2 regions of the Actinomadura fulvescens genome follow, and region 1 is predicted to be linked to the other one. Evidence: riboswitches for the same ligand, from Rfam matches in the RefSeq annotation. Region 1 holds a riboswitch; the other holds the start of a gene.
What was found. Region 1 has a riboswitch for thiamine pyrophosphate ahead of ABD333_RS29860 (purine-cytosine permease family protein). Riboswitches for the same ligand answer to the same signal wherever they lie in the genome.

Region 1 (5,495 bases):
TGGTTATCCACAGGTTGTCAGGAGCGCTTGTTGCGATCTTCCGGCGTTTTCGGGTGGTGTTCGTAGAGGTGTCGCCCTCGGAAACCACCCGCGCCATGGTTGATCGCGAGTTTCACACAGTGTTGTCCACAGGAATCCACAGGCCTGTGGACAGCGGATGTCACGGATACTGGAGACATGCCTGAGCTACCTGAGGTGGAGGCACTCGCCACCTTCCTGCGAGAGCGCGCGGTCGGCCATGCGGTCGCCCGTGTCGATGTTCTCGCCATCTCCGCGCTCAAGACGTACGACCCGCCGATCACCGCGCTCGGCGGGCTGAGCGTCACCGGCGTCGCCCGGCACGGCAAGTTCCTCGACTTCGACATCGACGGTCTCCACCTGGTCGTTCACCTGGCCAGGGCGGGGTGGTTGCGGTGGCGGGACGAGATCCCCACCAGGCCGGTACGCCCCGGGGGTAAGAACCCGCTGGCCTTGCGCGCGCACCTGGACGACGGCTCCGGCTTCGACCTCACCGAGGCGGGAACGAAGAAGGGCCTGGCCGTCTACCTGGTGCGAAAACCGGAAGACGTTCCCGGCGTAGCCGCGCTTGGGCCCGATCCGCTCGACGAGGCGTTCACGCCCGCCGCGCTGGGCGAGATCGTCAAGGGCCGGCGCACCCAGATCAAGGGGCTGCTGCGCGACCAGAAGATCATCGCCGGAATCGGCAACGCCTACTCCGACGAGGTACTGCACGCGGCCAGGATGTCCCCGTTCAAGATCGCCTCCTCGCTCACCGACGAGGACATCGCGACCCTCCACGACACGATCGTCACCACGCTGCGGGACGCCGTCGAGCGCTCACGCGGCCTGGAGGCCCAGGATCTGAAGGGCGAGAAGAAGACGGGCCTGCGCGTACACGGCCGTACCGGCGAGAAATGCCCCGTGTGCGGCGACACGGTCCGCGAGGTCTCGTTCGCCGACTCCTCCCTGCAGTACTGCGCCACCTGCCAGACCGGCGGCAAGCCCCTGGCGGACCGCCGCATGTCGCGCCTCCTCAAATAACCGAACGCGAGACACCCGCCGCGGAGAAGGACGAAGGACACCGCAAGCCAGACGACGCGAGCCAGACGACGCGAGCCAGGCGGTGCGCGGCAGACGACGCGAGCCGGGCGGTGCGCGGCAGACGCTGGGAGGTAGGCGGGGCTCGGTGGGCAGGGCTTCGCGGGGTGGCGGGCGGCTGACGGGGTTGGTGTCAGTTGGCTTGGGGGCTGTCGCCGAAGAGCGGGGCCAGCTTCTGCCAGCGGTGGAGCTCGCAGCCGTCAGCACGGGTGAACCTGGCTTCGACCGGCTTGCCCTGCCACGTACCCGTCACGGTGGCGACCTGGGGGCCGCCGTAGATCTTCGTGCAGATCTGGCCGGTGGGCGGGGGCTGGAAGGGGTCCTTGACCTTGGCGACGGCCGCGCAGGCCTGGGCCGCCTTCGGATGATCGCCTCCGACCGGGTCGCAGGTCAGGGTCCAGGTCTTGGCGGGGGCCTTGGCGGATGGCTTGACCCGTACGGTCAGCGTTTCTTTGGCGCTGGCGGAGGGGGAGACCGACGTTGTGGGTGAGGACTCGCCAGAGCTGGTGGAGGGGCGTTCGGAGCCGCAGGCCGCCACCGCCATGACCATGGCTAGGCCGGGCGTCATGAAAAGGAGCGTCCGATACCGCATGGGTGATTCGACGCGGGCGGGTCTCGCGCGGTTCCATGGAGGCGTGATGATTTTCGGGGATGACGTCCCGGCCGTGGACGCGGCCGACGTACCGCAGGGCGCATACCTTCTCGACGTCCGTGAGCAGTACGAGTGGGACGCCGGGCACGCGCCGGGGGCCGCGCACATCTCGATGGCCGAGCTGAGTGACCGTGCCGGGGAGATTCCGCGTGACCAGGACGTGTACGTGATCTGCCGGTCGGGGGCGCGTTCCGCTCAGGTGACCGTCGCGCTCAACCAGGCGGGCTGGCTGGCCAAGAACGTCGACGGGGGCATGAAACGCTGGGCCGAGGCGGGACGCCCGATGGAGGGCGGTGCGGACGGGCCGCCGCACGTGGCCTGAGGTCTCGCGGACTTACGCTCCTCGATGTACGATTCGTCCCGTTCAAGGCCAACCCCACCGCGGGAGCTCGGGCCGACCGGGCTGAGAGGGCGACATGGCACAGGCGTCGCCGACCGCATGAACCTGTCCGGGTAATGCCGGCGTAGGGAGCGTGTCACGATGACGTCTGCCATAAAAGAACGCCCTCGCAACGAGGTCCCGTACACCCTGGACGAGCCCGCGCCCAAGGTCCTCAGCTTCTGGGACCAGGGCGCCTTCTGGGCCAATCTCGGGGTCAGCCTGTTCGCGTTCTCCGGCGCCTACACCGTGCTAGCCCCGGACGCCGACGGCAAGCCGGGGCTGTCCATCGTGGCGGGCATCGTCGCGATGGTCGTCGGTACGGCGATCGGCGGGCTGATGCTGGGCCTGGCCGCGGCGCCGGGCGCTGTCACCGGCAAGCCCGCGATGGTGTTGCTGCGGGGGCTGTTCGGCGCGCGGCTGTCGTACGTGCCGACCGCGCTCAACATCGCCCAGCTCATCGGCTGGGGCACGTTCGAGCTGATCGTCATCGCGGACGCGGCGCGGGCGTTGTGGGATGGGGTGCCGCGCTGGACGTACGTGATCGCGGCTGGCGTGCTCACCACGGTCCTGACCATCTGGCCGCTCGGCTCGGTCCGGATGCTGCGCCGGTACGTGACGGCCGCGGTGATGATCGCGCTGGTCTACTTCTACGTCCAGTTGCTGCGCGAGCCGCTGCCGGACCTGACCGAGGGGTCGTGGGGCGGGTTCTGGATCGGCGCCGACGCGGCGCTGGCCGTCTCGATCTCGTGGGTGCCGGTGGCGGCCGACTACACCCGGCACGCGCGCAGTGCCCGCGGGGCGTTCGGCGCGGCGGCCGTGGGCTACTCGGCGACCCAGATCTTCGCCTACATTCTCGGCCTGCTGGCACTGGCCCTGGTCGCCGGCGACTCGACCAAGGTCTTCGACCCGTTCCTGGGCGTGACGCTGGGCGTGCTGTTCTTCGCGGTCTTCGTGCTGCGCGAGGCCGACCAGTCGTTCGCCAACGTCTACTCCACCGCCGTCTCCATCCAGAACCTGGTGCCGCGCGCCGACCGGCGGGTGCTGTCGATCGCGCTCGGCGCGCTGATCACCGGTCTGGCCCTGCTGCTGGACATCGGCGACTACGCCAGCTTCCTGTCCCTGATCGGCTCGGTGTTCGTGCCCATGCTGGGCGTGCTGGCCGTGGACTTCTTCCTCGGCGCGGGGAAGCGGGGCACGTGGGACATGTCGGTGTCGGCGCCGTCGCGCTGGGGGATGATCGTCGCCTGGGCGGTCGGCTTCGTCACGTACCAGCTGATCAACCCCGGCACGGTGAGCTGGTGGGCGGGCTTCTGGCAGGACGTGCAGGAGGCGGTCGGCTTCAGCACGCAGAGCTGGATGAGCGCCTCGCTGCTGTCGTTCCTCGTCGCAGGGCTCGCCGCGCTCGTCATCGGCCGGTTCGCGCCGGGCGGGGACGGCGGCGGACGATCTGACGGCAAGATCGACTCTGCTGCCGTCTGAACGTCCGGACGACGAAGGTTTGCGGGTGATTCCGCCGGGAGGTGGAAACGTTTCGGCGGTGGTTGCCCGGCGCCGCCGCAAGATCCGGTGGCACGATACAGACGTGCAGCTTTCGGTCCACGACCCGATCCTCCGCGCGGTCATCGAGTGCGCGGCCGACGCGATCGTGGCCGTGGACCACTCGTTCCGGGTCACGGTGTGGAACCCGGCCGCCGAGCGGATGTTCGGCTGGCGGGCCGACGAGGTGCTCGGCCGGGTGCCGCCGATCGTGCCGGACGAGCTCAAGGCCGAGCACAACGCCGTCCAGGAACGGCTGCTGACGCGGCGTGCGGGCGAGGGCGACAGCGGGCGGATCTCGATCGCCACCCGCCGGTTCCACCGCGACGGGAGCCTGATCGACGTCCGCATCGACACCAGCGCGCTGCAGGACCGGGACGGCGCGCTCCTCGGCTGGGTCGGCGTCTACCACCCGGTCGAGGAGGACGAGGTCGCCCAGCACCACATGGCCGAACGCGCGCGGCTCGTCCGGCGGCTGAACGACATCGTCGCCGACCTCAACGCCGAGCTCGACCTCGACGTGGTGCTCGACCGGATCACCGCCGCGCTGATCGAGCTGACCGGCGCCGACGCGGGCGGCTTCGTCCGGATCGACGACGAGCGGCTGCGCCTGGTGAGCATGTACGGGCTGCCCGACCACATGCGGGGCGCCTCGGCCGACCTGCGCTCCAGCCTGGTCGGCGAGCTGCTCCGGTCGGGCAAGACCGTGATGCTGGCGACCGGCGAGCGGCGGCTCGGCGATCTCGTCTGGTCCGAACTGCCGGGGTTGCACACGATCGCGCTGGGCCTGTCGTTCCTGCAGAACCAGCCGTACGGGGCGCTCTACGCGCTGTTCTCCGGGCGCAAGATCGGCCATACCGAGCTGGAGCTTCTGGAGTTGCTCGCCGGGCACGCGGGCGTGGCGGTCGGCAACGCCGTGGCGTACGCCGAGGTCGTGCGGCAGCGCGCGCACGAGCGCGCGGTCATCGACTCCAGCGCGGACGGCATCGCCGTGCTCGACCGCGACGGCACCGTACGCCAGTGGAACCCGGCCGCGCACGTGCTCACCGGGCTGCCCGCCGAGCACGTGATCGGGCATCGGCTGCCGTTCGAGAAGCCCGAGCCCGGCGAGATGCTGACCTTCCAGTGGGAATCGGGCATCTGGCTGAACGTGCTCTCGGCGGAGATCGAGGAGACCGGCGAGCTCGTGGTCGACTTCCGCGACGTCAGTGCCGCCAAGGCGCTGGAGGAGGCCAAGGATCTCTTCCTGGCGACCACCAGCCATGAGCTCCGGACCCCGATCACCGTCGTCCAGGGCTTCGCGAGCACGCTGGTCAACCGGTGGGACGAGCTCGCCGACGCCGACCGCCGGTCCGCCGTGGCCACGATCGCCGAACGCGCCCAGTCACTCGGGCGCCTGGTGGAGCACCTGCTGCTGGGGTCGCGGGCGGGCGCCGACGAGCTCGCCGTGACCATGGAGTCGTTCGACCTGTCCCGGGTGGTGACCGGCGTGGTGGCGGGATTCCGCTCGTTGTCGAGCCTGCACAGCGTCGAGCTCGACATCGCCCCGGACCTACCCCTGGCGGCGGGCGATCCGATGGCGACCGACATCGTCCTCGGCCAGCTCCTGGAGAACGCGTTCAAGTACTCGCCCGACGGAGGCACGGTCAGGGTCCGCGTGTGGCCGGCGGGCGCCGACGTGGTGGTCACCGTCCAGGACGAGGGCATTGGCATCGCCCCGGGAGATCACGAGCGCATCTTCGAGCGCTTCGTCCAGGGCGAGGCCGGAGATAGGCGCCGCTTCGGCGGCATCGGGCTCGGACTCTATATCGTCAAGCGCCTCACCGA
Region 2 (5,495 bases), on a different contig from region 1:
AGCCGCGCGAAACTCAGGAGGTTGGGCACCGTCCAGATCCGGTCCGGTGCTCCTTCCACTTCTTGCACGCCCGCTTGCCGCCCGCCATCCCCCATCGACCGGAGCCTCCCTTCCCTAATGATCCTGACCCTATCGGTAAGGGTTTGAAAGCCCCCCGATAGCGTCCCCGTCATGAGATGGACGCTGCACGGCGAGCGGGCCCTTTACGAGAGCCCCTGGATGGATGTACGGCTGGCCGACGTCGAACTGCCCGACGGGCGCCGGTTCGACCACCACCTGCTGCGGGTGCGGCCCGCGGCCGGCGTGATCGCGGTCGACGGGCAGGACCGGGCTCTGCTCATCTGGCGGCACCGGTTCATCACCGACCAGTGGGGATGGGAGATCCCGGGCGGCCGGGTCGAGGCCGGCGAGGAGCCCGCCGAGGCCGCCGCCCGCGAGCTGGTCGAGGAGACCGGATGGCAGGCCGGGCCGATGCGCCACCTGCTGGACGTCCGGCCCTCGCCCGGTATCCACGATGGTGTTCATCACATCTTCCGGGCGGACGGGGCGGAACGGATCGGGGAGCCCACCGACGTCGAGGCCGAGCGGATCGAGTGGGTGCCGCTCTCGTCGGTGCGGGAACTGATCACGCGGGGGGACATCGGGCAGGCTTCTACCATGGCCGCACTGTTGTACCTCGCCGCCGGCGGCCCCGGATGACCACCACCCTGCCGAGACGAGCGCCGCGCCCACCTCAATGGTGTGGAGACGCACCGCTTCGCGTGAGGGAGTCCACGACCATCGGCAGGGTGGCGGTGACGGCGAAGCCGCCGCCCGGTCCCCGGCCGGTCCGGACCGTCCCGCCCACGCTGCGGGCCCGCTCGGTCATGCCGAGGATGCCGAAGCCCTCCCCGGCGTGCTCGCCCGGCCCGCGCCCGTCGTCGGTCACCGTCAGCCGGAGGTCGCCGTCCGACCGGACGACGCGGACCTCGACCGCGCCGGCCCCGGCGTGCTTGATCACGTTGGTCAGGGCCTCCTGCACGATCCGGTGCGCGACGATCCCGACCTCGGGGGCGGGCTCTCCCTCGCCCAGCTCCACCAGGCGGGCGTCGAGCCCGGCCGCGCGCGCCGCGTTCACCAGCTCGCCGAGGCCGTCCAGCCCGGCCGCCAGCTCGCCGGGCACGCCGGGCCTGTCGGTGCGCCGCAGGACCTGGAGCGTGGCGTGGACCTCCGCCCGGGCGTCGCGGCAGGTCGCGGCGATGGAGTTGAGCGTCCCGGCGAGCTCCTCGCGGTCCAGCGGCCGGTCGCCCGCCACCTGGTGCCCGGCGGCCGCGGCCTGCACGCCGATCACGGTGATGGTGTGCGCGAGCAGGTCGTGCAGGTCGCGGGCGATGCGCAGGCGCTCCTCGGCGACGCGCCGCAGCGCCTCCTCCTCGCGGGTGCGCTCGGCGCGCTCGGCCCGTTCGGTGATCGCCGCGACCCGCGCCCGGTGCACCCGCCATGCCTGGATCGCGATGATCACGGCGACAACGGCCTCCAGCGCGCCGATCTGCTCCAGGCCGCTGCGCTCGCTCGCGCGCATCGCGAAGGTGACCGCGCAGACCGCCAGGATCGCGCACACCGTCATGAGGACGGCCCGCACCCTGCGGCCCAGGAACGCGTAGGTGAACAGCGCGAGGACCGTGGCGGGCACGACCGCGTGGTGCTGGTAGCCCAGGACGTGGAAGGGCAGCACCAGGGCGGCGAAGGCCAGCAGCACCGCACCGGGCCATCGCCTCCGCCACGCGAGCGGCGCGTGGAGGACGACGAGCAGCAGCGCTCCCCCGGGGTCCAGGGTCCGCTCCTCCGGCCAGGCCAGCGTCACCGCCAGCGCGGCTCCCGCCAGGACGGCCGCGATCAGGCCGTCCGTCACCTCTGGCCGCATCCGGCGCACGATCACCACGTTCCATACCGTAACGGAACCTCCCCATGGCCTTCAGGCCGGTGTGCGCGGGCATGAGTCGCGGATGAAGGCCGTCGTCTACGAGGAGGTCCGGCGGGTCGGCGTGCACGACGTCGCCGACGCGGCGGTCGAGGAGCCGTCGGACGCGCTGGTGCGCGTCACGTCCAGCGCGATCTGCGGGACCGACCTGCACATGTACGACGGGCGTACGGGCGCGGAGCCGGGCCTGGTCCTCGGGCACGAGCCCATCGGCGTCGTCGAGGAGACCGGGGCCGCCGTCGACCTGGTGAGGCGCGGCGACCGGGTGGTGATCCCGACCCATCTCTACTGCGGGGTCTGCGTGAACTGCGCCCGCGGCTACTCGGCGGCCTGCATGCGCGTACGGCCCGGTGGATTCGGCGCGGCCTACGGGTACGCGGGCATGGGGCCTTACCGGGGAGCCCAGGCCGAGCTGCTGCGCGTGCCCTACGCCGACGCCAACTGCGTGCGGTTGCCCGGCGAGCCGGGGGACGACCGCGAGGACGACTTCCTCATGCTGGCGGACGCGTTCGTCACGGGCTGGCACGCGACCGAACTGGCGGGCGTCGGCCCCGCCGACACGGTCGCGGTCTTCGGGGCGGGCACCATCGGCCTGCTGGCCGCCTACAGCGCGCGGCTGAGGGGCGCGGCCGAGGTGTACGTGGTCGACCACGTCCCCGAGCGGCTCGCGCTCGCCGAGCGGATCGACACGATCCCGGTCGACCTGCGCGACGGCGATCCCGTCGAGCGCATCAAGGAGCTGCGGCGGCCGCCCGCCGGTGAGGAGGGCCTCGACGGCGTCCGGTGCGGGATCGACGCGGTCGGCTTCCAAGCCGTTGACCGTGCGGACCCCTCTCGCGAGAACCCGCGGCAGGTCGTCTCGGACCTGGCGCGCCTGGTCAACCCCACCGGTCGGCTCGGCATCGCGGGTGTCTATGCCGAGAAGGACCTCTCCCCCGCCCCAACGGGAAACGCCGACGGCAGCATCGACGTGCCGTGGGCCACGCTGTTCGGCAAGGGCGTGCGCGTCGGCTTCGGCCGTACGCACGACCGCCGCTACACCGTCCCGCTGCGCGACCTCGTCATCTCCGGCCGGGCGCGTCCGGGCGTGGTGGTCACCCACCACGCGCCGCTCGACGACGCGCCGGACCTGTACAGGCGCTTCGACCAGCGCGCCGACGGCGTCGTCAAGGCCGTGCTCCACCCGCGCGGCCGGTAGGGCCATACATCACCCGCGGTGGTTGCGGCAACGGGGGGACGGCGCGTTAACGTCGGGCACGACAGATCGCGGGGGCCCGGCGAACCGGGCTGAGATCGCGGCTGATACGGCCGCCGACCGCTGGAACCTGACCGGGTAATGCCGGCGTAGGGAGAGATCGAGTCGTCATGAACGACACCACTGTTTCACGTGCCCGCAAGACCTACCTCCAAGGCTCGCGCCCGGACATCCGGGTCCCCATGCGCGAGGTGCCGCTGACCAACGGCGACACCGTGGTGCTGTACGACACCTCGGGGCCGTACACCGACGCCGCGTACGAGACCGACGTGCGGCGAGGACTGCCCGCGCTGCGCTCGGCGTGGATCGCCGAACGCGGCGACACCGCCGAGTACGAGGGCCGTGGCCACCGTCCCGAGGACGACGGCCGCAAGTCCACCGATCCGTTGCGTGACCGGGCGGCCTTCCCGGCGCGCAGGCCGCGCAGGGGCACCGGGACGCCGGTGACGCAGCGCGCCTACGCGCGGCGCGGCGAGATCACGTCCGAGATGGAGTACGTGGCGCTGCGCGAGGGCGTCGCGCCGGAGTTCGTCCGCGACGAGCTCGCGGCGGGCCGGGCCGTGCTGCCCGCCAACGTCAACCATCCCGAGATCGAGCCGATGATCATCGGTAAGAACTTCCTGGTGAAGGTCAACGCCAACATCGGCAACTCCGCGGTGGCGTCCTCCATCGAGGACGAGGTGGAGAAGATGACGTGGGCGACCCGCTGGGGCGCCGACACCATCATGGACCTCTCGACGGGCCGCGACATCCACACCACGCGCGAGTGGATCCTGCGCAACTCCCCCGTCCCGGTCGGCACGGTGCCGCTCTACCAGGCGCTGGAGAAGGCCGGCGGCGACCCGGCGGCGCTGAGCTTCGAGGTGTTCCGCGACACCGTGATCGAGCAGGCCGAGCAGGGCGTCGACTACATGACGATCCACGCGGGCGTGCTGCTGTCGTACGTGCCGCTGACGGCGCGCCGCAAGACCGGCATCGTGTCGCGGGGCGGGTCGATCATGGCGGCCTGGTGCCTGGCCCACCACGAGGAGAACTTCCTCTACACCCGCTTCCGCGAGCTCTGCGAGATCTTCGCCGCGTACGACATCACCTGGTCGCTCGGCGACGGGCTGCGCCCCGGCTCCATCTACGACGCCAACGACGAGGCCCAGTTCGCCGAGCTGCGGACGCAGGGCGAGCTGACGAAGATCGCGGCCGAGTACGACAACCAGGTGATGAACGAGGGCCCGGGCCACATCCCGATGCACAAAATCAAAGAGAACGTCGACCGCCAGCAGGAGTGGTGCGACGAGGCCCCGTTCTACACGCTCGGCCCGCTGACCACCGATATCGCGCCCGGCTACGACCACATCACCTCGGCCATCGGCGCCGCGATGATCGGCTGGTACGGCACCGCGATGCTCTGCTACGTCACGCCCAAGGAGCACCTCGGCCTGCCCGACCGCGACGACGTCAAGGCGGGCGTGATCGCCTACAAGATCGCGGCGCACGCGGCCGACCTGGCCAAGGGCCACCCGGGCGCGCAGGCCTGGGACGACGCGCTGTCGGACGCCCGGTTCGAGTTCCGCTGGGAGGACCAGTTCGACCTCTCGCTCGACCCGGACACCGCGCGGTCGTTCCACGACGAGACGCTGCCCGCCGCCCCGGCCAAGACCGCGCACTTCTGCTCGATGTGCGGCCCGCACTTCTGCTCGATGAAGATCACGCAGGACGTGCGCCGGTACGCGGGCGAGCGGGGCCTCGGCGAGTCCGACGCGCTGGCCGCGGGCATGCGGGCGAAGGCCGCGGAGTTCCAGGCCGCCGGCGGGCAGGTCTATCTGCCGGTGGTGCCCTCCGACGGCTGAGACCCGGCGAGCCGGGCCCAGGCGATCACGTTGCGGGTGTAGCTGCGGCGGGCCCGGTCGAACGACCCGCCGCAGGTGATCAGGCGCAGGCCGGCATGGTCCAGGTCGCCGTACACGCGGGCGGTCGGGAAGCGGTCCTTGGAGACGTCCTCGACGGAGGTGATCCGGAACCGCACGGACCGTCCGTCCGCGCGGATCACCCGCACCGTGTCGCCCGGGCGCAGCGTGCGCACCCGGTGGAAGACGCCCGGCCCGCCGCGCCCGGAGTCGACGTGACCGAGGAGCACGGCGGGTCCGCGTTCGCCCGGCACCGGGCCGTACCGGTACCAGCCCACTTCGTGGACCCGGGAGAGCGGCGGCACCTGGACGCTGCCGTCGCGGCGCAGCCCCACCGGGCCGACCGGGGCGGTCACGCCGAGCCTGTCGATCACGACCT

Region 2: linked by a shared signal. The riboswitch ahead of thiC (phosphomethylpyrimidine synthase ThiC) and the one ahead of ABD333_RS29860 (purine-cytosine permease family protein) in region 1 are both predicted to bind thiamine pyrophosphate.

The regions. Positions count from the first base shown of each region.
Region 1 is NZ_BAAATD010000009.1:16,340-21,834, reverse strand. Features, by position in the region: gene ABD333_RS29875 (Fpg/Nei family DNA glycosylase) at 178-1,041, shown strand; gene ABD333_RS29870 (SSI family serine proteinase inhibitor) at 1,232-1,666, opposite strand; gene ABD333_RS29865 (rhodanese-like domain-containing protein) at 1,740-2,072, shown strand; TPP riboswitch at 2,122-2,239, shown strand; gene ABD333_RS29860 (purine-cytosine permease family protein) at 2,232-3,611, shown strand; gene ABD333_RS29855 (sensor histidine kinase) at 3,715-5,495, shown strand, end outside.
Region 2 is NZ_BAAATD010000003.1:548,452-553,946, forward strand. Features, by position in the region: gene clsA (cardiolipin synthase ClsA) at 1-95, opposite strand, end outside; gene ABD333_RS14615 (NUDIX domain-containing protein) at 172-699, shown strand; gene ABD333_RS14620 (sensor histidine kinase) at 734-1,921, opposite strand; gene ABD333_RS14625 (glutathione-independent formaldehyde dehydrogenase) at 1,986-3,158, shown strand; TPP riboswitch at 3,217-3,330, shown strand; gene thiC (phosphomethylpyrimidine synthase ThiC) at 3,326-5,059, shown strand; gene ABD333_RS14635 (class F sortase) at 5,029-5,495, opposite strand, start outside.